One region of the Priestia sp. TGN 0903 genome, then DNA from elsewhere that is predicted to be linked to it. Evidence: riboswitches for the same ligand, from Rfam matches in the RefSeq annotation. Region 1 holds a riboswitch; each other region holds the start of a gene.
What was found. A riboswitch is a leader RNA that binds a small molecule or an ion and turns the genes downstream of it on or off. The one in region 1 is predicted to bind S-adenosylmethionine.

Region 1 (5,453 bases):
ATCTTTCGTAATCTTTTTTCCTTCTTGCTGTACAGGCTTAGCAGAAGCCGCTTGCTGCGCTGGAGCTGCCTGTGCTTTCTCGTTTAGACTTGGCTGTTCTTTCGTGCAGGCAGCCAGCGCAAAAACTAGAAGCACGAGCAAAGTAAGTGGCCACAGCATTTTTTTACTCTTTTTCATGGTGTTCCTCCTATTAAACTTATTATTCATATAAAAATAGTTAGTTTTATAATAATCCAAAGAATACCCCGCTTTTAGATGTAAAAGTGGGGTGATCATGACCTATGCTTTACAAGTAGTTGTTATGCGTAAATAGGTACCCATCCTTCAGTTGTCACGAAAATTCGCACAGCGACTACTTTACGATCTTCCATTAGTGTAAAGTAATGAAGAATGTTTTCTGGTACTGAAATTAAATCGCCCGGCTCTAATTCAACATCAAAAAATTCACCGTCTTTTCCTTGAATAACAAAGATTCCATGACCGCTTACGATAAAGCGAACTTCGTCATCTGTATGAATATGCTTGCGCTGAAAGTTTTTTAACAATTCATCAATGTTTGGTGTAGATTCCGATAACGAGATAACATCTTGAGCTTTATAGCCGCGGCGTTCAGAAATATCTTTAATATCCTCACCAAAAGCGTTTAAAATTTCTGTTTTTTCTTCATCAGTTAAATCATATTTTTCACGAAGATTTTCTGGAAGTTTTGTAATATCCCAGTTTTCATAAATAACTTCATTGTTTGCCAGAAAAACTGATACTTCCTCTTGAGTTTCAATCCTTTTATTATTTACATGTAAGCGAATTTGCGCCATTTTTATTTCCTCCTTTTATAAATGCACCTTTGGCTTAATGCCTTTAAGTGATAGTAATTTCACATGGTAGCTAAATAGAAATTCATAGGCTTCTAGCGCTTTTTTTGTTTCAAACGCATTTTTCCCCCATACCGTAATCCCGTGGTTACGAATTAAAATCGCGCCTTGATCGCCTTTTATATGGTGAGAAAATTCTTCTGCTAGTGTCGGAATATCCGCGTAATTCGGAATAATCGGAACAGTAATTTCCGCATCTTCCTCCCAAATACCCAGTGCCTTAATAATTTCTTGGCCTTTGAATGAAATAAACCCTTCACCTCCGTACAGTTCAGAGATCACGTTGTTGTCGATTGTATGTACATGAAGGCTGCACCCAGCATTCGTTGACTCGTAAATCTTAACGTGTAAAAGCGTTTCAGCAGAAGGCTTTAAATGCGTTTCTTCTGCAGGCTTCCCGTATTGATCAACTAACAAAAAGTCTTCATTTGTGCGTTTTCTTTTATCTTTTCCACTTGCTGATACAAAGAAAGTTGTCGGATTTTGATCCACTTTAATCGCTAAGTTTCCGCTTGTACCGAAGAACCAATCGCGCTCTGCCAACTCATCTTTTATATCTGCAAGCTCGTGTAATCTTTGCTGAGCCATAATACTCATGCTTTCACCTCTTCTGTTAATTCTTGTAAATGGTGAATCACATCATAAAAAGTAGAAAAAGGACGATACGGTAGAGATAGCTCTTCGCATTTTTTAATTAAAAAGTCACGCGCAATGACAGTGTCAGCTAATTTGGCAGCCTGCAAATCTGTAATTGAATCGCCAATAACAACCGTATGATCTCTTTCATCTGCAAGATGGCGAATAATCGTTGGCTTACAGCAGCCGCAGTCATTTGTACACTGTTTATCACATGTATGAGGCCACGTAATGGAAATATGCTCACCGGAAAAATCAGATCCGTTGCAGTAGAGCATTTCCTCTGCAACTCGATTTCCCAAAAGCGGTTTTACAAAAAAGTCAATTCCTCCGCTTACAATATAAAGCGGAATATGATGCTCTTTTGTATAGGCAATAAAATCATCAAATCCATCTCGAATAGCAGACGTCTCTAAAATATAAGAAATAATATCTTCCTTTAATTCCACGGGAAGCAAGGCAAACATTTGCCCTACTCCTTCTTGAATGGAGACGCGCTGTGCTAGCACGTCGTCTTTAATACTTTCCCACTCCGGAGGAGCAAATTGTTTCATAATAGCAATAATGTTATCGCTATTTGTGATTGTTCCATCAAAGTCACAAAAGATTTTTAACGATGTCATGCTTTCACCTCTACTGTTCCCCATAGTTGCAAAGCTTTTTGCAACTCTTTTGATTCTTCCGCTTTTTCGGCTAGTGTTTGATGAGAGAGTACTGCATCTATCGCCGAACGGAATGCTTTTCCTCCTCCGATAGCGCCGTCTGGATGACCGTGAACTCCGCCTCCTGCATTAATAATGCTGTCGATTCCAAAGTCTTTCACAAGCTGCGGTACCATTCCAGGATGAATTCCTGCTGAAGGAACCGGGAAAGTCTGCTTATATTTGTACACAGGACGCGTTAATTCGTAGGCAATGCCTGTCGTATCTTCAAGAGAAAGCGCTACGCTTCCGTATGGTGATGGAAACAGTGAGAAATCTGCTCCGGCTAAGCGCAATAGTTTTCCAAGCAGTAATGAATTTGAAAAACCGTAAAACTCTGATGGCGTAAGCGCTCCGCTAACAGCTGGGTGTGCCATAATCGGCAAGTTAATTTCATCATCTTCTCGAAGTGCCTGCAGTACGTCTAACCCGTAAGCAAATACGTTGAATAAAAGAGCATCGGCTCCTAGCTCAGCTGCTTTTCTCGCTTTTTCTTTTAATTCAAACGTTCGTCCCGTTAAATTAACAGCATACAGCGTGCGGTGTCCCGTTTTTTCGTATACGTCATTCAGTACTTTTTTTCCTTCTGTAACGCGAGTTTCAAAAGGTGTTCGTTCACTATCAAACAAAATCTCGTCGTCTTTAACCAAATCCACTCCGCCAAGCGCTTGCTCACGCAGCTGAGTTGTTAAGTACGTCATGTCTCTTCCAATCACGCCTTTAAAAATACTCATCACAAGCGGACGGTCATAAACGCCTAGTTTCTCTCGTATACCTTCTATTCCAAAGCGCGGTCCTGGGAATTCAGCTAATAATTCATCAGGAAAATCCAAGTCTAATAATTTCACTTTTCCATCAAGTGATAGTTTTCCGAAAACCGTAACTAAAATAGCCGGTAAATCTCTTGAAAAGTTGGCAGTAGGATAAGCAATTTTGACAATAGCCTGCTTAACCTCTCCGCCTAAATATCCGTTAACACGTTCGCAGTCTTGAAGCTCAGTTACGGATACGACGCGCCCTTTATGCTTTTGAAGCTGCTGTTGATCTAAAAGCGGCAGATCTGTCCATGAGCCGACGGTTAGTCCTAAAGCGATTCCTTCCGCTTTTTTATGAAAATTTCCTTTATTGTCATGTAGTAAGTAGCTTGCAACGATTTCACTCATTATGCTAAAAACTCCCTTGCTGTTTAATATCGTTAATAAAAAAAACCTCTTCTGTGATTAAGAAGAGGCTTTCGTTGCTCTTCTTATCTCTCAGCTGCTGCTGCAAGAATTAGCACCGTGCTTAACATGCGTTAAGTCGGTTGCCGGGCTTCATCGGGCTAGTCCCTCCACCTACTCTTAATAAGAAAGTTGCTATTTATTTAAATTGAATTCGTAGATTATATACTAAATAAAAAATACCGCTAGGATTTATCGGTTATTAATCTCGTTAACTTCTTACATATTAAGCCAACTCAAAAAGGATTGTCAATGCGTTTTTAAAATAAATTTAATTTTTTTATTCGAGATACAGCTTCTCTCATGCGCTCTTCATCCGTCAGCAGTCCTACGCGCACATAGCCTTCACCATATGTTCCGAAGCCTACTCCAGGTGCCACTACAACGTGGGCTTTTTCAAGAAGTAAATCTGAAAATTGTTCAGAAGTATATCCTTTAGGAACTTTTAGCCATGCAAAAAAGGAACCCGCTGGAGATGTAACGTCCCAACCAATTTCTTGAAGCCCTTGAATAAAGGTATTGCGTCTAGATTCATAGCGCTTAACTAAATCATTCACACATTGTTGAGATTCTAACAGAGCTGCCGCTGCTGCCTCTTGAACCGCCCCAAAGAGGCTGACATACATATGATCTTGAAGAAGATTAATAGCTTCTACTACACTTTCATTTCCTACAGCAAATCCAACTCGCCATCCCGCCATGTTATACGTTTTAGAAAGAGTATAAATTTCAATTCCCGTCTCTTTTGCACCAGGAGTCTGTAAAAAGCTGATTGGCTTTTTACCATCAAATCCAATGGCTCCGTAGGCAAAGTCGTGTACCACACAAATATCGTGCTTGGCAGCAAACGCCACGGTGTCTTCAAAAAATTCTGCCGTTGCCACTGCACCGGTAGGATTATTCGGATAGTTTAAAAACATGAGCTTTGCCTGTTCTTTAGCACGTTCACCTATCTCTTCGTATACGGGCAGAAAATGATTTTCAGCCGTGAGCGGCATCACTTCCATCTTTGCTTTTGCAAGCTCTACTCCAGACCAGTAATCAGGATATCCAGGATCCGGAACCAGCACCGTATCTCCAGGATTTAACAAGCACTGCGGGATTTCAACAAGTCCACCCTTTCCGCCAAATAAAATAGCTACTTCTTTTTCAGGATCCACATCAACGCCATATTCTCGTTTATAAAAAGTCGCAACGGCCTCTTTTAAAAACTGGTGCCCCCGAAATGGAGAATATTTATGATGCATAGGATTAGCACTTGCTTTTTGGAGTGTTTCTACAATATGTGAAGGAGTAGGCTGATCAGGATTTCCCTGCCCTAAGTTAATAACGTCGTGCCCTTGGGCCATTACTTTTCCTACCTTGCCCACAAGTGATGCAAAAAATTGTTTTGGTAAACTTTTTAATAGTTCCGATTGCTCAAATTGTTTCATCATCGCACACCTTCTCAAAAAATTCTTGAAATTCTAGTCACAAATAATATATTGTAATACTCAACTTGTAAAGTCATTTTTTTCAACTACTAAAAAAAGGACGGATGATAAAGTGAGTGTAAAAATCACGTGTTTGCAGCTTGATATTGCGTTTGGAAACCCAACTAAAAACCGAAAATATATTCAACAAAAAATGACGGAAGCTCTAAAAGAAAACCCTGACATCCTTGTGCTTCCTGAGCTATGGGATACAGCTTATGATTTGACGCGGCTAGACGAAATTGCCGATGATGAAGGACAGCAAGCCAAGCAATTAATCTCTCAATTTGCTAAAACGAACGAAGTAAATATTGTGGCAGGTTCGATCGCGAAAAAAACAGAGCAAGGCGTCACAAATACGATGTATATTTTTGACCGAAAAGGTCGTGAAGTATCACAATACAGTAAGCTGCACTTATTTAAATTAATGGATGAGCACCTCTATCTAGAAGCAGGAACAGCAAAAAATCTTTTTACACTTGAACAGTCTTTATGCGCAGGAGTTATTTGTTACGATATTCGTTTTCCAGAATGGATTCGCGTGCATACTAG
Region 2 (5,453 bases), on a different contig from region 1:
TCATCTTCAGCTAACAAATGATAAGACTCATGCAGAAACAGCGCTTTTTCACCTTTATTTTCAGGATGTTCAACAATTTCAGCTTGATTAATATTGGCAACGTTTGCCGTATGAGGATTTCGGTAAATAACAAATACTTGATCTCCTACTTGATATTCTTTTTTCTCCACGATCATCATCCTTTTCTTCTTTCTTTACTCGTATGATGTCCGCTTTTACTCATTTTATCCGATAAAAACACGTGGTGAGATCATCAAGAATTTATACGCTTTTACGCTCAATAAACCGAAAAGGAAGCTCAATTTTTTGAGGATCCTTGCTCCTGACTAGTTTAAAAAGCGTTTCGCCCATTTCTTTGAGAGGAAGTTCGATCGTTGTGATTTGTAAATAAGAAGAAAGCGGATGATTATCAAAACCAATAATAGCTAAATCGCCTGGAACTGATATCCCCGCTTGTTCGCACTGAGCTTTTATACCAATAGCGACTTGATCGTTTGTTACTAAAAGCGCCTGAGGCCGATTTTTCATCTGCACCAATTTTTTCACCACTTTTTCACCATCTGTCACGTTCAAACAGCCTTGAAACACCCATTCCGGATGATAAGGCTCATTTATTCTTTCTACATATTCTTTGTATGCTTGCTGCCTCTGTTGACTATTTGTACCCGTCATTCTTCCAATACAGTAGCCAATATCCGTATATCCTTTTTCTTTTAAATACATGAGCGCTTTCTTAAAAGCTGCATAATGATCAACGTATACGGAGCGAATAGAACGATTTTGTACGTTTTCGCACACGGCTATCGGCCCGTACTGCTGATAATATTCAATCGTGCTCCAGCTGCCTGCTCTAGAACAAATAATCACTCCATCAACCTGCTTTGTTTTTAGCATATGAAGCGCTTCTTCTTCTTTTTTTACATCATAGTTCGTCTGACAAATAACAAGCTGATACTGCTTTTCTAACGCTTGAGAGGCCACTCCTTCTAAAAGCAGACTGAAATAAGGATGATTAATAAAAGGCAAGACGACGGCAATCATATTTGTTTTCCCTTTTGATAAGTGAACGGCATTAATGTTTTGTTCATAATTAAGTTCTTGAATTACTTCTTCTACCAGACGGCGCTTTTCTTCTTTTACATACGGATGATGATTTAAAACCCGTGACACGGTCGAAACAGATACACCAGCTTTTTTTGCGATATCTCGGATATTTGTCATGTTTTCACCTTTTTCTCTTGCGCTGAAACGCGTTTCATACTTTATTCTCATTATAAAGTGAAAAAGCAATAAGCTAAACCCGTTACAATCATGTTTTTATTCACTTTTATAAGGAGGTCATATCATGGGTATTTTATTATTCATTTTATTATGCGGAATTGAAATCGGAGGAGCGGCTTATGCACTTAAACAAAATGAGACACTTTGGAAGGAGCTAGATGAAAAAAAGCCGACTGATTTTTTCAAACAGTAAAAAACCCTTAAAAAGAATGTTCTTTTTAAGGGTTTGATATTACGCAGCTTCTTTAGATGATTTTGATTTTTTATTTAAACGAGGAAAGCCAATTACAATCGCAATGATACCGCAAACCGCTGTTAACATTGGATAGAATGTAAATGGAATAATCTCAACCGGTGAAACTTTAGCAAATCCTGCTGCGAGAAGCATTTGTGCACCGTAAGGGATAAGCCCTTGAACGCTGCATGAAAACAAGTCGAGCAGACTGGCTGATTTACGATTATCAATTGAATACTTATCAGAGATTTCTTTCGCTAACGGACCTGCTGTAATAATTGAAATCGTGTTATTAGCCGTGGCTAAATTTGTTAAACTTACTAATCCAGCGATACTGAATTCTCCGCCTTTTTTTGTTTGAATGCGTCGTGTTAATAGGTTCAATAAGAACTGAATACCGCCGTTATAGCGAATGAGTTCAACCATTCCGCCAATTAAAAGAGATAAAATAATTAATTCCGACATTCCGCCAATACCTTCTGTCACAGTTTTAGCAAGAGAAGAAAGCGTGTAGCTTCCGTCAGCTAATCCAATCACGCCGGCTAATACAATTCCTCCGGTTAAAATACTTAATACGTTTGCACCAAATATGGCAGCGACGAGTACGCCGACATAAGGCAAGATTTTAAACCAGCTAAAATCTTTAATTTCTACTGATGACGTATTGCCTAGCGTCATTACAAGTAATAAAATCACTGTAACAATCGCTGCAGGAAGGACAATAAAAAAGTTTACTTTTAATTTATCTGACATATTTGTTTTTTGCGTACGAACTGCCGCAATGGTCGTATCAGAGATTACGGATAAATTATCTCCAAACATTGCACCACCAACAACAGCAGCAATTGCCAATGTAATCGATACATGCGCCTGCTCACTGATTCCTACAGCGATAGGCCCTAACGCAGCGATCGTTCCCATTGACGTTCCCATCGAAATTGAAATGAATGCGCCAATAACAAAGATTCCGACTACCACTAAGCTTTGCGGAAGCACAGACAGAGCTAAGTTTACCGTTGAATCAACAGCTCCCATGCCTTTAGCGACTTGAGAAAAAGCACCTGCCAAAATAAAAATAAGTACCATAATAATGATATCAGGATGCCCTGCTCCTTTAGCAAAGCGTTCCACTTTTACATTAAGTGAATCTTTGCGGTTCATAGCCAGCGCCACAATGGCTGCAATGATAATAGCTACTAATACAGGCAGCTTATAAAAATCTCCCGTTATAATTCCTGATCCGACAAACAGGACTAAAAAGACGCCCAGCGGTAACAGCGCCCAGCCGTTTCCTTTTTGTTGTTCCATTCTCAACACCTCTTGTTTACGTAATAAAAAAAGACCTCTTCTTATTGATAAGAAGAGGTCTCTTATTTGTATCATAAGATTACCCTTCTCATCTTCCAAACGAAACATCGTCTGCTGGATTTGGCACCGCACTGCGTACAGCCAGTTGCCGAGACATCATAGGGCCAGTCCCTCCGTCTCTCTTGATAAGAAGTTTGTAGTTGTTTTAAAAATAGTCTTTCACTACTGTAATCTCTTTTTATTTAATTGTCAAATGCTATTTTAGAAAAATATATAGTGTGAAAATTCTCACATCAATTAGCTACGTCACGTTTTAAAAACGCCACCCACGCTACGCCCATAAAGAAGACAAAGTGTGCAACTAAGATGAAGATTGAAAATGGAATTGTCATTCCGTCAAACATCGTCTTCATTCCGTCCATATACTGCACAAAGTTTGTGTTGGCGAACAGTAAAAATTTCCCCCACCATAAACCTAGCTCTGATACTAGTCCTGTTACAGCTTTTGCGCCGATACTTATGACAATAGCTAGACTTGAAGCAAGCGCGCTGTTTCTAAATAAAGACGACAGCATAAAAGCAAACGTCATCATCATAAACGTTTCCATATACGCGCTGTCATACGTAAGCGTAATGTTTTTAAGCAGCTGCGCATCTCCTTCTAGACTAGCAAATCCAAAGAACAATGCTCCCCATACAAACGAAAAAAGCAAATAGCTCAGCAAGTAATACAAGCTAATTAAAACGAGCGTTATGTACTTGGACGTTAAAATCGTTGAACGTCTAGCAGGGCGAATTAAAAGAAGCTTAATGGTACCCGCTTCAAACTCTTTTGCAACCATTGATCCTCCAACAGCAAGCGCGAAAAATTGAACGAGGATCAGCATGCCTGCACTAAATGACAGGAAATTCAATATGTTGTCTTCCGTTCCTGCGCTGTTTGCTACTTTCTTCATTAAAAGAGCCATACAAAGAGTTAAGATGCCGATTGTAATAAACGTGACTTTTGTACTTCTTTTGTAAAACCATTTCATATGTTCATTTTGAATTAACTTAAGCATGGTGCTCTCCCTCCGTAACGGACATAAACGAATCTTCAAGCGTCTCATAAACAGGAGTGATTCGGTAGACTAAAATATCGCTGTCCACTAATTTTCTATTCACAGCTGGAATTTGTTCTTTCATAATCACTACATCAATACTATCGGATTTTATTGTTACTTGGAATTCTTGAGATAAAAGATCCGCTGCTTGTTGCACGTCAGATACTTCAAATTCTACATACATCCCTTGATCTTGACGATTTGGAGATAGATCTTGAACAGCTTTTAACTCGCCGTTTTGAATAATACCAACGCGGTCACATAATGCTTCCACTTCTTTTAATAAGTGGCTCGCGATTAAAATTGAAATACCTTCTTCCCTGCAGAGAGTTTGTAAATATGTACGAAATTCTCTCATTCCCGCTGGGTCTAGACCATTTGTTGGTTCGTCTAGTAAAAGCAATGCAGGCTTATGTAAAATAGCTTGAGCTACTCCTAAACGCTGTCTCATCCCAAGGGAATACGTCTTCACTTTTGCATGAATGCTGTTTTCAAGCTTTACTAGCGCAATCACTTCATCCAAGCGTTCTGCTGTGATCCCTTCATGCATATTCGCAAAGTGTTTTAAATTTTGATAGCCCGTCAGATAATCATAAAACTCAGGATTTTCAATAATCGCTCCAATTGATTTCATAGCTGATGTAAACTGTTCTTTTAAAGGAAACCCATTGACGGTAATTGTTCCCTTTGTTTCTTTAATGAGTCCTACGACGGTACGAATGAGCGTTGTTTTTCCAGATCCGTTCGGACCAAGCAATCCGAAAATCTCACCGCGCTCAACCGATAAGGATACATCATGCAAAATGGTTTTCTTCCCAATTACTTTACTGACATGATCTACTTGTAGCACTGTTTCTGTCATCATGTACATCCTTTCTTTAATTAGCAATACGCCTTCTATTGTTTCTCTTTTTTAACTATTTGTCTACTATAACCTTATTTTTGGAAAAGTAGCCCATTCAAATCATTCGTATTATCCGCTTACATTTGATAAAATAAAACAAACCTTAGTTAGAGGAGGACTTCTACATAATGAACTTAACCGTATACCTTGCCGGGCAAATTCACGATAACTGGCGAGACGAAATTAAAAACCAAGCAGAACAATTAAACCTTCCCCTTACCTTTGTCGGTCCCATGACAGACCATGACCGCTCCGACAACATTGGAGAAGAAATTTTAGGAAAACAGCCTAATGCTGTCTTAAAAGATGAAGCTGCTTCTCAAATTAATAATTTACGCACACAGGTGCTCCTTAAAAAATCTGATGTGGTCATTGCTTTATTTGGTGAAAAATACAAACAGTGGAACAGCGCAATGGATGCGGCGACAGCCATCGCATTAGATAAACCGCTAATTTTGGTTCGCCCTGAAAAACTGCACCACCCGCTTAAAGAACTGTCAAACAAAGCCCAAGTTGTAGTCGAAACGCCAGAACAGGCTCTTCAAGCACTAGCTTATATTTTTGAATAACAACAAATAAGAGCTGTCGAAAACCGGCAGCTCTTATTTGTTGTTTGTTGAAG
Region 3 (5,453 bases), on a different contig from region 1:
GCAATGTAGCGTTTACACTGCTTGGCCTTTACTTTCTTGTTATTAAGCGTTTTGTAATAAATTTTTTCTTGTTTGTTTTGCAGACTCAACCATCACTTTTAAAGCTTCCACCGTCTCGCTGATTCCTCTTGTTTTAAGACCGCAGTCGGGATTAATCCAAAACAATGCAGGATCAAGCACTTTTAGAGCGCGGTCAATGTTTCGTGTCAGCTCTTCAAGCTTCGGTACGCGCGGGCTGTGGATATCATATACGCCAAGTCCAATTCCCTGGTTATACGTATGTTTTTCAAACGCATAAATTAATTCACCATGGCTTTTGGACGTTTCAATGGAAATCACGTCGGCATCAAGCGCTTTGATCGCATCAATAATCTCTTCGAATTCCGAATAGCACATATGCGTGTGAATTTGCGTCTCGTTTTGCACCGATACTGTGGCTAATTTGAACGCGTACACCGCGGCGTTCAAGTAGCTTTCCCAGTTTTCTCGTTTTAACGGCAGTCCTTCACGCAGCGCCGGTTCATCTACTTGAATCATTGAGATGCCCTGACTTTCAAGTGCTTCCACTTCTTTTCTAAGAGCAAGCGCAATTTGATTTGCCACGTCGTAGCGCGGGATATCATCACGCACAAATGACCAGTTTAAAATCGTAATCGGCCCCGTCAGCATTCCTTTAACAGGCTTATTGGTTAGAGACTGTGCGTAGACCGTTTCTTTGATCGTCATCGCCTGCTCGTACGAGACATCTCCGTAAATAAGCGGCGGCTTCACGCAGCGAGAACCGTATGATTGCACCCAGCCAAACTTCGTAAACTGAAAACCTCCTAATTTTTCACCGAAGTATTCAACCATGTCCGTGCGCTCAAACTCTCCGTGCACAAGGACATCTAAGCCGATGTCTTCTTGAATTTCAATCCATTTTTTGATTTCAGCGTTAATGTACGCTTCATATGCTTCATCGCTTAACTCTCCTTTACGCCACTTCAGACGCTCTTTTCGCACTTCTTTTGTTTGCGGAAAGCTTCCAATTGTTGTCGTTGGAAGAAGCGGCAGTTGAAACGCTTCTTGCTGAACGCGTTGACGTACGTCAAACGACGCTTGGCGCTGTGCTTTATAGCTGTGCAGCTGCTTCAGCTCTTTTTGCACGTCTTGATGGTTTCGAAAAGATGATCCATTTAATGCTTGAATCGCCTGTTTACTTTCACTTATTTCTTTTTCTATTGCTTCTTTTCCTTGCTGCACCGCTTTTGTTAAAAGCGTGATTTCCTTTAGCTTTTCATCTGCAAAAGACAGCGCGTTTTTTAGAATTGGCTCAATGGTTTTTTCGCTTTTCACCGTGACAGGAACATGTAATAAACTTGATGAAGGCTGCAGAATCAAACGGTCTTTTGATACGGCTTCTTCAATTTCACTGATTGTTAAAAGCTGTTCGTCCAAGTTTTCACGCCAAATGTTTCGTCCGTCAATCACTCCTGCTGCCAGCACTTTATCAGTTGGAAAACCATATTTATTAAGCGCCGTGAGATTTTCGCCTCGGTCATGTACAAAATCCAATCCAATTCCGTGAACAGGAAGAGCAACTACTTCTTTATAGTAATCTACGCTGTCAAAATACGTCTGCAAAATGACTTTTACATTCGGTGCCGCTTTTTTCAAAGCTTCATAGACTTCTTTATACAGTGCCAGGTCTTCTTTTGATAGCGTTGTAGCTAAAACCGGCTCATCTATTTGTACCCACTCCACGCCTTCTGCCTGCAGCTCCGCTAAGATTGTTGCATAAAGAGGAACAAATTGTTCAACTACTTTTTTAAACTCACTTTTTTTATATCCTTTTGACAGCTTCACAAATGTTACTGGACCTAAAATAACGGGTTTGCCTTTGATATTCAGCTTTTGTTTTGCTTCTTTGTAAAATTGAAGCGGGCGATTTTCTACAAGTGCTGGCGTACATTCCTCAAGCTCGGGTACAATGTAGTGATAATTTGTGTTAAACCATTTTGTCATCGTAGAGGCTACCGCACCTTTTGTTCCTCGGGCGATGTCAAAATACGTTTCAAGGGATACCGGGCCTCCGCTATATTCAAAGCGCTTTGGCACCAAACCAAACATAGCGGCTGTATCTAACACGTGATCGTATAAGCTAAAATCGCCGACTGGAATTAATTCAATTCCTGCGTCACGCTGTTTTTTCAGATGCCCAAGACGAAGAGCTTCAATTTCCTGAAGAAAGATATCTTTCTCTAGCTTTCCTGCCCAAAACTGCTCAAGCGCTTTTTTCCATTCTCGTTTTTCACCAATTCTTGGATAACCTACATTTGAACTTTTTACACTGCTCATTTTTTCCACTCCCTATATATTTTTTTATCGCTAAACTAAAAAATCTCCCTTTTCGAAATGAAAAGAGAGATGATACGCATACTTAACTAAAGTTGAGATAGCCTGTTTTTCTCAACACGTATTCCTCACTCCTCTCTATATCCCGTAGAGCTTAAGTGCATACAACAGGCAGGTCTCCTGACTTAGGTTCATCGCTTCCTATCCCTTCCCATTTCAACATGAAACAGTGGTTAATAAGTTGCTCCCCATTACAGTGGCGGGACCGCGCCGGCTTTTCACCGGTCTTCCCTTTTAAGCTGCGTACATTCGTTACACAGCACCTGATGCATTTCTATGAAATTGTTCATTCAAAACACCTTTACATAAAATAAAAAGCCTCTCTATCATGAATAGAGAGGCATAGTATCTATGAAATCCTCTCTTATTTTTCAAAGCTGTACGCTTTGCAGGATGTAGCACCTTTTTAACAAGATTGTTAAATGGTTGCCGGGCTTCACAGGGCCAGTCCCTCCGCCTCTCTCAATAAGAGTTTTAATTGTTTATAATATTTTGAATGTAGAGTCATCTTAACACCTTACATTTATGTTGTCAAAAGAAATTTCAAAAAAATTAGTTTTCAGGAGGCGTTGACGCTAATTTTTGCCTTAATAATTTGTAATCATCTTTTCGATGTGTTTCGATCAAGTCTTTTGCTCCTTGATGATACCCTGAAGAATAGATGTACTCTACCGCCGTTTCGATAAGCATTCTCTTTTCTTCCGCACATTCTCGGTCCATTAGGGGGAACAGTCTACCTAAAAGGTCATTTAAATCTTCCTTAATAAAACGATTGAGTCCTTCTTGCATCTTTTCGTTTGCCATGATAGCTCCTCCATTTGCTGTGTATGTTCTAAGTTTCTATAAACAGGCATTTCACTGTGAATGTTAAGATAAAGTTAAGTCATTAAACAGTATATCAAGTGAATATTTTTCTTCAATTACATATGTAATACAAATATATGACAAATATAGAGAATATATCATCATTCACTATCTATTATAACGCTTGACTGGGCCTTCTGCTACAAGGTTTCGTACGGTTTTCCAAAAGAGGTTGAGACATAACCAAGTGAATCCAATCTAAAGGCAAATGGGATACATGAGCTGAATCGCTTGTGACACCGCAGTTGATTTCCGTACAAGACTTCGCTTTCCGCGGGCGGTCGCTGAGCCTCCTCGTCGCATAAGCTCCTGTGGGGTCTCACGTGTTCCGCTTTTCCCGCAGGAGTCTTCGTCTTGTGCTCCAATCACCTGCTAGAAAGACCTATACACATGAAATCTACGTTTACCCTAATAAAAAAATGAACCACTAATCAAGATGCTTGATTAGTGGTTCATTTTTCATTTCGCCTAAAACCCTTTTTTCCCAGCCTCTTTTTTTTGAACCTAGCTTTCTACTTTCATGTTTTTACAAACAACTTCTTCGAGGTCGTCCAAAATCCTTCCAAAGAAGAGGTCCTAAAATGTCGTACCGGCTAACAAAAAACTCCGTAAGATTATAATTATTTAAAATTAAAGGCGGTTCAAAATCAAGGGGAGCACCCGCGCCTCCTGATAATACAAAATCAGTACCTCTTCCAAGCGTAAACGACCCGTTTCTGTTTTTTCTAATAAACTGCTCGTCATACGCATGCACGTGGCTGACTAACACTTTTTTCACGCGATGTTCTTGAATTAAATCAAAAAATTCTTGACTTTGAGGAGTCGTTACAGGAAAACCTCCCAGGTCTGACCACCGGCCAATATTTGGCTGCGCATGCATGGCTACAACGGTATTACGAGGAGCATCCTCTAGCTGCTGCTCTAAATAATTCAGCTCTCTATCTGTAAATCCATATATTTTATTCTTGGGACTGATGATATTATTTAATGCGATGCACCGGAAGTTAAAGACAGGAATATCAATGACCCAGTGCACTTTTCCGATAGTGGCTCTGAAGTTTTCGAGGTTGCTTTCTTCAAGGTTTAATTCATCATGATTCCCTACGCATACAAACACGGGAATGTTTGGTGCTATTTTTTCGACAACTTTAACAAAGTGCTCCAAATACCTCTTTTCTCCTGTATACACGGTGTCTCCCCCATGAATAATGAACAGCGGATTCAATTCCACCGCCTTTTTTAACACAAGCTCAAATTCACCGCTCATCGTGTAACAATTATCGTTTGGTCCGTCACCTCTGCTGTCGCCCATAAAAACAAAGTTGAATGGATCTCTCGGATTTAATTGTTTAATTCTTTGCTTTAATAACTTTTCAGAACGTTCATGAAGCGTCAAATTCATCAACTAGTTAATCCCCCTATTACTAAATAAATTTAGTTAAAAGTAAACATGCTTACTTATTTATATGGAAATTTGCTGATGAAGGTCACTATCTTCTTGTAAGAAGAACGCACATTTAGCTTTCGTTTTAGAAATTGCTAGTTATAAATATCTATTAAAGTCCACGCTATGATAAGCTAACCTATCTTTCCATTTTATTAGGCACTAATATGACAGGGTAAAAGCTGAAATCTCTGTATCTACTAATAAGAAAGAGGCTGGGAACGAACAAAGGCCGACATGAGCTGAACCGCTTGTTGCCCCGCAGTTGATTTCCGTGCAAGGCTTCGCTTTCCGCGGGCGGCCGATGAGCCTCCTCGTCGCTTGTGCGCCTGCGGGGTCTCACCTGTTCCGCTTTTCCCGCAGGAGTCTGCGTCTTTCCCTCCAATCAACTGCTAAAAGAAACTCAACAGATGAAACCTGCAGTCACCATAAAAAAACGAACCACTAATCAAACACTTTGATCAGTGGTTCGTTTTTCACTTCGGCTAACATACTTTTATCGCAGCCTCTTACATTTAAACAACAATTAGACGTATTTATTACGCTCAACTGGACTTAAAGAATTTCTTTCAGAGCGAGCTGCCATGTCCGTTTCAATTTGCTCTAGGCTACGTCCTTTTGTTTCAACAACTACAAAGCGTATGAAGAATAATCCGAGAACACAAATGATCCCAAATGTTGAAAAGATCACGCCTAAGCTAAACTGATCGGCTAAAATAGGAAACACAAGCCCTACTGCCAGCGATCCTGT
Region 4 (5,453 bases), on a different contig from region 1:
CGGTATTATTTGTATGCAGAATTACGACGGTTTTGTCCATAACTATGCCTTCTATCTAAATCATGAAAGCGGGCGCTTTGAACTGATTCCATGGGATTATGATGCAACTTGGGGAAGAGATGTAAATGGAAAAGTAATGGAAGGAGACTATGTCCGCGCACAAGGATTTAATACGCTTACAGCTCGCTTACTGGCGGTGAACAGCATTAAAAAACGATATATTCAAAAAATGAACAATGTTCTAAATAATCAATTTACGATAGAATACATGAAACCAATCATTTATCAACTGCATGAGTATATTGCTCCTTATGTATTAAAAGATCCTTACGTAAAAGATAACTTGGAGCAATTTTATAAAGAACCCGAATTTATGCTGTCTTTTATAAAAGAACGAACAGCGTATATTAAAAATAACATTTTGACTTTTTAAAAAGAGATAGATTTATAGGCAATTTATAGGCAACAGTGGATTTTGTTAATAATAGGCAAATGCAGGAAATCAATAGCTGTACATGATACGTATATATACAGTATGAATGACCAATAAGGATAATCAATAAGGAGGAAAAACAATGAGTAACTATTACTACGACCAAAATCAAGATCAAACTCAAAATGCAAATCGTAGTCGCGCTCGCAAAGTTCAACAAGCTGAAAGCACGGGCTACTCTGCCCATTTTAAACCACTAAAAGGGAGAGTAGTGACTGTATATCGCGGGGGGCCTGAATCTAAAACGGGATATTTAATTGACGTTCAATCAGATTATTTAACACTTGCTCTTGAAACAAATCAAAATAACAACCAGCAAAATAATCAGCCGGCTCAGCTTATTCCACAGCAGCAGTATACATTTATTTATTATCAGCTTGCCCATGTTAAAAGCATTACAGAGGATACGAAGTCTAATTCGGCACAAACATTTTCTGGATTTAATAGTGAAGTAGAACTTCACAGAGCTAACACATTTGCAGGTACTCTATTATTAATGAAAGATAAGCAGGTGCAAATAAATCAAGGTGGTCCAGAGAAGAAAGTGGGTAAAATCCTTGACGTATTAGGCTCATTTGAATCTGCGTATGTCGTATTATTAACAGAAGATGACGGCGTCGTTTATATCAATGTAGAGCATATAAAGAGTGTAAGTGAAGTTGTAAGCAAAAATACACCTGTTGTTCCGCAAAATCCATTATTAGTTGAAGAAACACCTGATTATATCAAAGCGAAAAGTTTTAATGAACTGTTTGAAGAGTTTTCACATAGATGGGTAGCTATTAACGGTGGAGGCCCAGAGGCTGTGGAAGGTGTATTAGTTCAAAGCCGCAGTGGAAACTTTACTCTTGTACAAAATAATCAAGTTTTACGTTTACAACCAAGACACGTAAAAACCATTGCCTTAGGATCAAAAGGATCTTTCAAGCAAAATGAAGAAAATTCTGAGCAAAATGGAGATACAAATGAAGAAGATTCTATGCAAGAGTCAACTACAGTAGATAGAACCGGAGGTCGCACGGATGGCCGTACTGGAGACCGTACCGGAAGACGTACCGGAAGACGTACAGGAGGTCGCACAGACGATCGCTCGGGAGGACGCCGTACGGGTTCACGCTCTTCAACACCAGGTGAAAAAGTTATTAAAACGAAAAATTATCGTTGGAAAGCATGACGAACTGGAACGTAAAAGGTGCTTATAAAGCACCTTTTCTATCATATAGGAAAAAGGAGGAGAATGAGAATGAGTATGAATCATTATATTGATAAAATTGTTGAAGTCGATATATCAGGGAAAACAACGTTTATAGGAAAACTTGTTGATCTCGGGTTAGATGTAATGGTTTTATATAATGGACATGATTATTTGTATATTCCTCTTTTACACATACATCGCTTGCGAGAGGTTTCAGAAGAAGATTATACACCTTTACGAACCATAGAAGAGAACTTAATAGAAGAAAGTCAGCGGATTTCTTATCGTAATATTTTACAGCAGGCAAAAGGAAAATTTATTGAAATTTATGTAACAGGAGGAAAATCATTGCATGGCTATATTACAAGCGTGCTGAATGATTATCTTGTGTTTTATTCTCCAGTATATAAAAATGTCTTTGTTTCTTTACATCATTTGAAATGGCTTACCCCTTATAGTAATGAGTTAACCCCTTATTCTTTAAGTGACAAAGAGCTCCCAGTAAGGCCTGCCTCTGCACCTTTTGTCAGAAACTTTGAAGAGCAGCTTAAAAAATATGAAAATCAACTGGTCGTATTAGATTTAGGGGATCAATCAGAAAAAATTGGCGTACTTAAAGAAGTTTCTAATAATATTGTTGAACTAATTACGGCAAATGGAGAAAGTATGTACTGGAAGTTAGCTCACGTAAAATCTGTGCACTTGCCTTAGAAAAAGAGACCTTGGTGTCGTCTCTTTTTTTATGTGCTTATCAGGACAAGTATATTGAATAAACAAATGAGATGATTTAAATTTTTTAGAAAATTATGTTGACAATAAAGAAAATCTTTATTAAAGTTAGTAACAACAAACGTTAACCACCAACAATTATATAGAACTCTTATCAAGAGTGGCGGAGGGACTGGCCCTGCGATGCCCGGCAACCATCAAATGAAACATTCATTTGAACGGTGCTAATTCCTGTGGAACATCAGTATTGTTCTAACAGATGAGAGAAATCGTGTATAAACGAACACTCTTCCATCTGTGAAGAGTGTTTTTTATTTTGAGTTAAGGAGAGAAATAGATGAAAATTGAAACTTTATTAGTTCGTTCAGGAGTAGGTCGTGACCCTTCAACAGGTTCTATTACAACACCCATTTACCAAGCATCAACATTTGCTCATCCTGCTTTAGGGCAAAGTACGGGATTTGACTATGCACGTACGGCAAACCCTACTCGTACAGCATTGGAAGAAGCAATTGCTGCTTTAGAAAAAGGCGAAGTAGGAGTAGCATTCGCTTCAGGAATGGCGGGTGTAATGGCAGTTTTAGCACTATTTAAAAACGGAGATCATTTAATTGTATCAGAGGATTTATACGGAGGAACGTACCGAGTACTAAATGAAATCTTTTCAGAGCAAGGAATTACTGTTTCGTACGTCAACACAGCCCATCTCGAGCAAGTAAAAGATGCGCTTCGTCCCAACACGAAAGCTCTATTTATTGAAACACCTACAAATCCAATGATGCACGTGACTGATTTGCCAGAAGCAATTGCGTTAGCTAAACAGCATGATTTGCTTACTATCGTTGACAATACATTCATGTCCCCTTACTATCAGCGTCCTTTAGAGCTCGGAGCAGATATTGTGATACATAGTGCAAGCAAATACATTGGGGGTCATAATGATGTAGTTGCTGGTCTTGTAGTCGCTCGATGTAGTAGCTTAGGAGAGAAAATTCGTTTTTATCAAAATGCAGCTGGGGCAATCTTAGGTCCACAGGATAGCTGGCTGTTATTGCGCGGTATTAAGACGCTAGCGCTTCGTATGGAAAAACATAACGAAAACGCACTGAAAATTGCAAATTGGCTTACTGCTCATGATCTCGTGGAAAAAGTGTATTACCCTGGTCTTGAAACACATCCGGGCTATGAAATCATGAAGAAACAAGCAACTGGATTTGGAGGCATGATTTCTTTTGCTGTCTCACACCCTAACATCGTGTCAGTACTTTTAGAAAATGTTAAAGTTATTACATTTGCAGAAAGCTTAGGAGGCGTGGAAAGTTTAATGACATTCCCAGCTCGTCAAACACACGCTGATATTCCGGAGGAAATTCGAAATCGTGTCGGAGTAACAAACTGTTTACTTCGATTATCAGTTGGAATTGAGCACGCAGATGATTTAATTAAAGATTTGAAGGAGGCATTTGATGCATACCAACAATAATAAACATAGATTTGGTACGAACTTAATTCATGCAAATACAGGAATTGACGGTCATTTTGGAGCGGTTAACGTACCTATTTATCAGGTATCTACATTTAATCAAGAAGATGAGACGAACAACGGCCGCTATGACTATTCTCGTTCAGGAAACCCAACGCGTGAGGCTTTAGAAAACACTATTGCTCAGCTAGAAAATGGATACGCTGGTTTTGCTTTTTCATCAGGTATGGCTGCTATTTCATCGGTGTTATCTATTTTTGAATCAGGAGATGAAATTTTAGTTTCACACGATACGTACGGCGGGACATATCGTGTATTAACACGACTATTTTCAAAGTTTGGTATCAAAACAACTTTTGTTGATACAACGAAGGTTGAGAAAGTAGAAGAAGCTATCACAAAAGATACGAAGGCTATTTATATCGAAAGCCCTTCAAATCCATTTTTACAGGTAACGGATATTAAAGCAGTAGCAAGTTTGGCGAAGGAGCACAATCTCCTTACAATTGTGGATAACACGTTTTTAACACCTTATCTACAGCAGCCGATTGACCTTGGTGTAAATATTGTCATTCATAGTGCTACAAAATATATCAGCGGCCACAGTGACGTCATTGGCGGTTTAGTTGTAGTAAGCGATGAAAAGCTAGCGGAAGAAGTAAAGTTTGTACAAAATGCTTTTGGTGCTATCTTGGGGCCACAGGATTGTTTTTTACTGCTTCGAGGCATTAAGACATTAAAAGTTCGTTTAGATCAGCAGTTAAAAACAGCGCTGCAGTTTGCAAAGTGGCTTGAAGAACAATCTCTAGTGAGCCGTGTATACTACCCAGGCTTAAAAAGTCATCCGGACCACAAACTCATTTCAGAACAAGCAAATGGATACGGAGCTATGATTTCTTTCCAAGTGCAGGATGAAGAAGTAGCACGACATATTTTACAAGGAGTCAAATTAGCTTCAATTGGAGTTAGTCTAGGTGCAGTTGAATCCATTCTCACGCATCCTGCAACAATGTCTCATGCAAGTATCCCAAAAGAAGTACGTGAAGAAAAAGGAATTACTGATTCACTTCTTCGCCTTTCAGTAGGGCTAGAGGAATTCGAGGATTTGAAGCAAGACTTTAACGCTGTTTTTCAAAGCTTAGAAGAAAAAGCGTTAATTAAATAAAAAAAGGACTTCCATTAAGGAAGTCCTTTTTTTGTTATATACAGCTATCTAAAAGGTTTGTGTATAGGGACGTAAGCGCAACTTTTTCATCAGAGGAAAGACTGCTGTTTAGAATTCTTTTTATGCCAAGATGATATTTTACATACGGTGTTTGCCGAACGCGTGGATGAGTCATTTCATCTTTTAAATCTTTCAGAATGGCTTCGTGAAGCTGATCTTCACTTGTCAGGGCTTGTTTAGAAGCGAAAGAACGGTTCAACCATAGGGTCTGATAAGCTGCTAGTAAATGTTCAGAAGTCATTGTGCAAAGAGCTCCTTTAGATTAGTTTCTTCATTATAATAATCTATAGTTTATCATAAGTATTAATACGTGTACGTAACTTTTACA

Region 2: it holds a riboswitch for S-adenosylmethionine, as region 1 does, so the genes downstream of both, ACRPLY_RS02590 (Na+/H+ antiporter NhaC family protein) here and mtnW (2,3-diketo-5-methylthiopentyl-1-phosphate enolase) in region 1, are expected to answer to the same signal.
Region 3: it holds a riboswitch for S-adenosylmethionine, as region 1 does, so the genes downstream of both, metE (5-methyltetrahydropteroyltriglutamate--homocysteine S-methyltransferase) here and mtnW (2,3-diketo-5-methylthiopentyl-1-phosphate enolase) in region 1, are expected to answer to the same signal.
Region 4: it holds a riboswitch for S-adenosylmethionine, as region 1 does, so the genes downstream of both, ACRPLY_RS06395 (trans-sulfuration enzyme family protein) here and mtnW (2,3-diketo-5-methylthiopentyl-1-phosphate enolase) in region 1, are expected to answer to the same signal.

The regions. Positions count from the first base shown of each region.
Region 1 covers NZ_JBOZGL010000004.1:151,905-157,357, forward strand. The annotation lists gene ACRPLY_RS15280 (sugar ABC transporter substrate-binding protein) at 1-177, opposite strand, end outside; gene ACRPLY_RS15285 (cupin domain-containing protein) at 300-815, opposite strand; gene ACRPLY_RS15290 (methylthioribulose 1-phosphate dehydratase) at 831-1,469, opposite strand; gene ACRPLY_RS15295 (2-hydroxy-3-keto-5-methylthiopentenyl-1-phosphate phosphatase) at 1,466-2,131, opposite strand; gene mtnW (2,3-diketo-5-methylthiopentyl-1-phosphate enolase) at 2,128-3,372, opposite strand; SAM riboswitch class I at 3,453-3,559, opposite strand; gene ACRPLY_RS15305 (pyridoxal phosphate-dependent aminotransferase) at 3,690-4,862, opposite strand; gene ACRPLY_RS15310 (carbon-nitrogen family hydrolase) at 4,975-5,453, shown strand, end outside.
Region 2 covers NZ_JBOZGL010000001.1:493,900-499,352, forward strand. The annotation lists gene ACRPLY_RS02575 (transcriptional regulator SplA domain-containing protein) at 1-176, opposite strand, end outside; gene ACRPLY_RS02580 (LacI family DNA-binding transcriptional regulator) at 262-1,221, opposite strand; gene ACRPLY_RS02585 (hypothetical protein) at 1,346-1,474, shown strand; gene ACRPLY_RS02590 (Na+/H+ antiporter NhaC family protein) at 1,514-2,824, opposite strand; SAM riboswitch class I at 2,910-3,016, opposite strand; gene ACRPLY_RS02595 (ABC transporter permease) at 3,118-3,885, opposite strand; gene ACRPLY_RS02600 (ABC transporter ATP-binding protein) at 3,878-4,789, opposite strand; gene ACRPLY_RS02605 (YtoQ family protein) at 4,960-5,400, shown strand.
Region 3 covers NZ_JBOZGL010000002.1:767,215-772,667, reverse strand. The annotation lists gene metE (5-methyltetrahydropteroyltriglutamate--homocysteine S-methyltransferase) at 43-2,337, opposite strand; cobalamin riboswitch at 2,488-2,676, opposite strand; SAM riboswitch class I at 2,756-2,866, opposite strand; gene ACRPLY_RS10500 (hypothetical protein) at 2,947-3,198, opposite strand; gene ACRPLY_RS10495 (hypothetical protein) at 3,457-3,627, opposite strand; gene ACRPLY_RS10490 (metallophosphoesterase family protein) at 3,785-4,660, opposite strand; gene ACRPLY_RS10485 (hypothetical protein) at 4,903-5,091, opposite strand; gene ACRPLY_RS10480 (sugar porter family MFS transporter) at 5,229-5,453, opposite strand, start outside.
Region 4 covers NZ_JBOZGL010000001.1:1,247,543-1,252,995, reverse strand. The annotation lists gene ACRPLY_RS06410 (CotH kinase family protein) at 1-433, shown strand, start outside; gene ACRPLY_RS06405 (hypothetical protein) at 576-1,667, shown strand; gene ACRPLY_RS06400 (hypothetical protein) at 1,737-2,399, shown strand; SAM riboswitch class I at 2,566-2,683, shown strand; gene ACRPLY_RS06395 (trans-sulfuration enzyme family protein) at 2,755-3,900, shown strand; gene ACRPLY_RS06390 (trans-sulfuration enzyme family protein) at 3,884-5,065, shown strand; gene ACRPLY_RS06385 (hypothetical protein) at 5,100-5,366, opposite strand; gene ACRPLY_RS06380 (SIMPL domain-containing protein) at 5,429-5,453, opposite strand, start outside.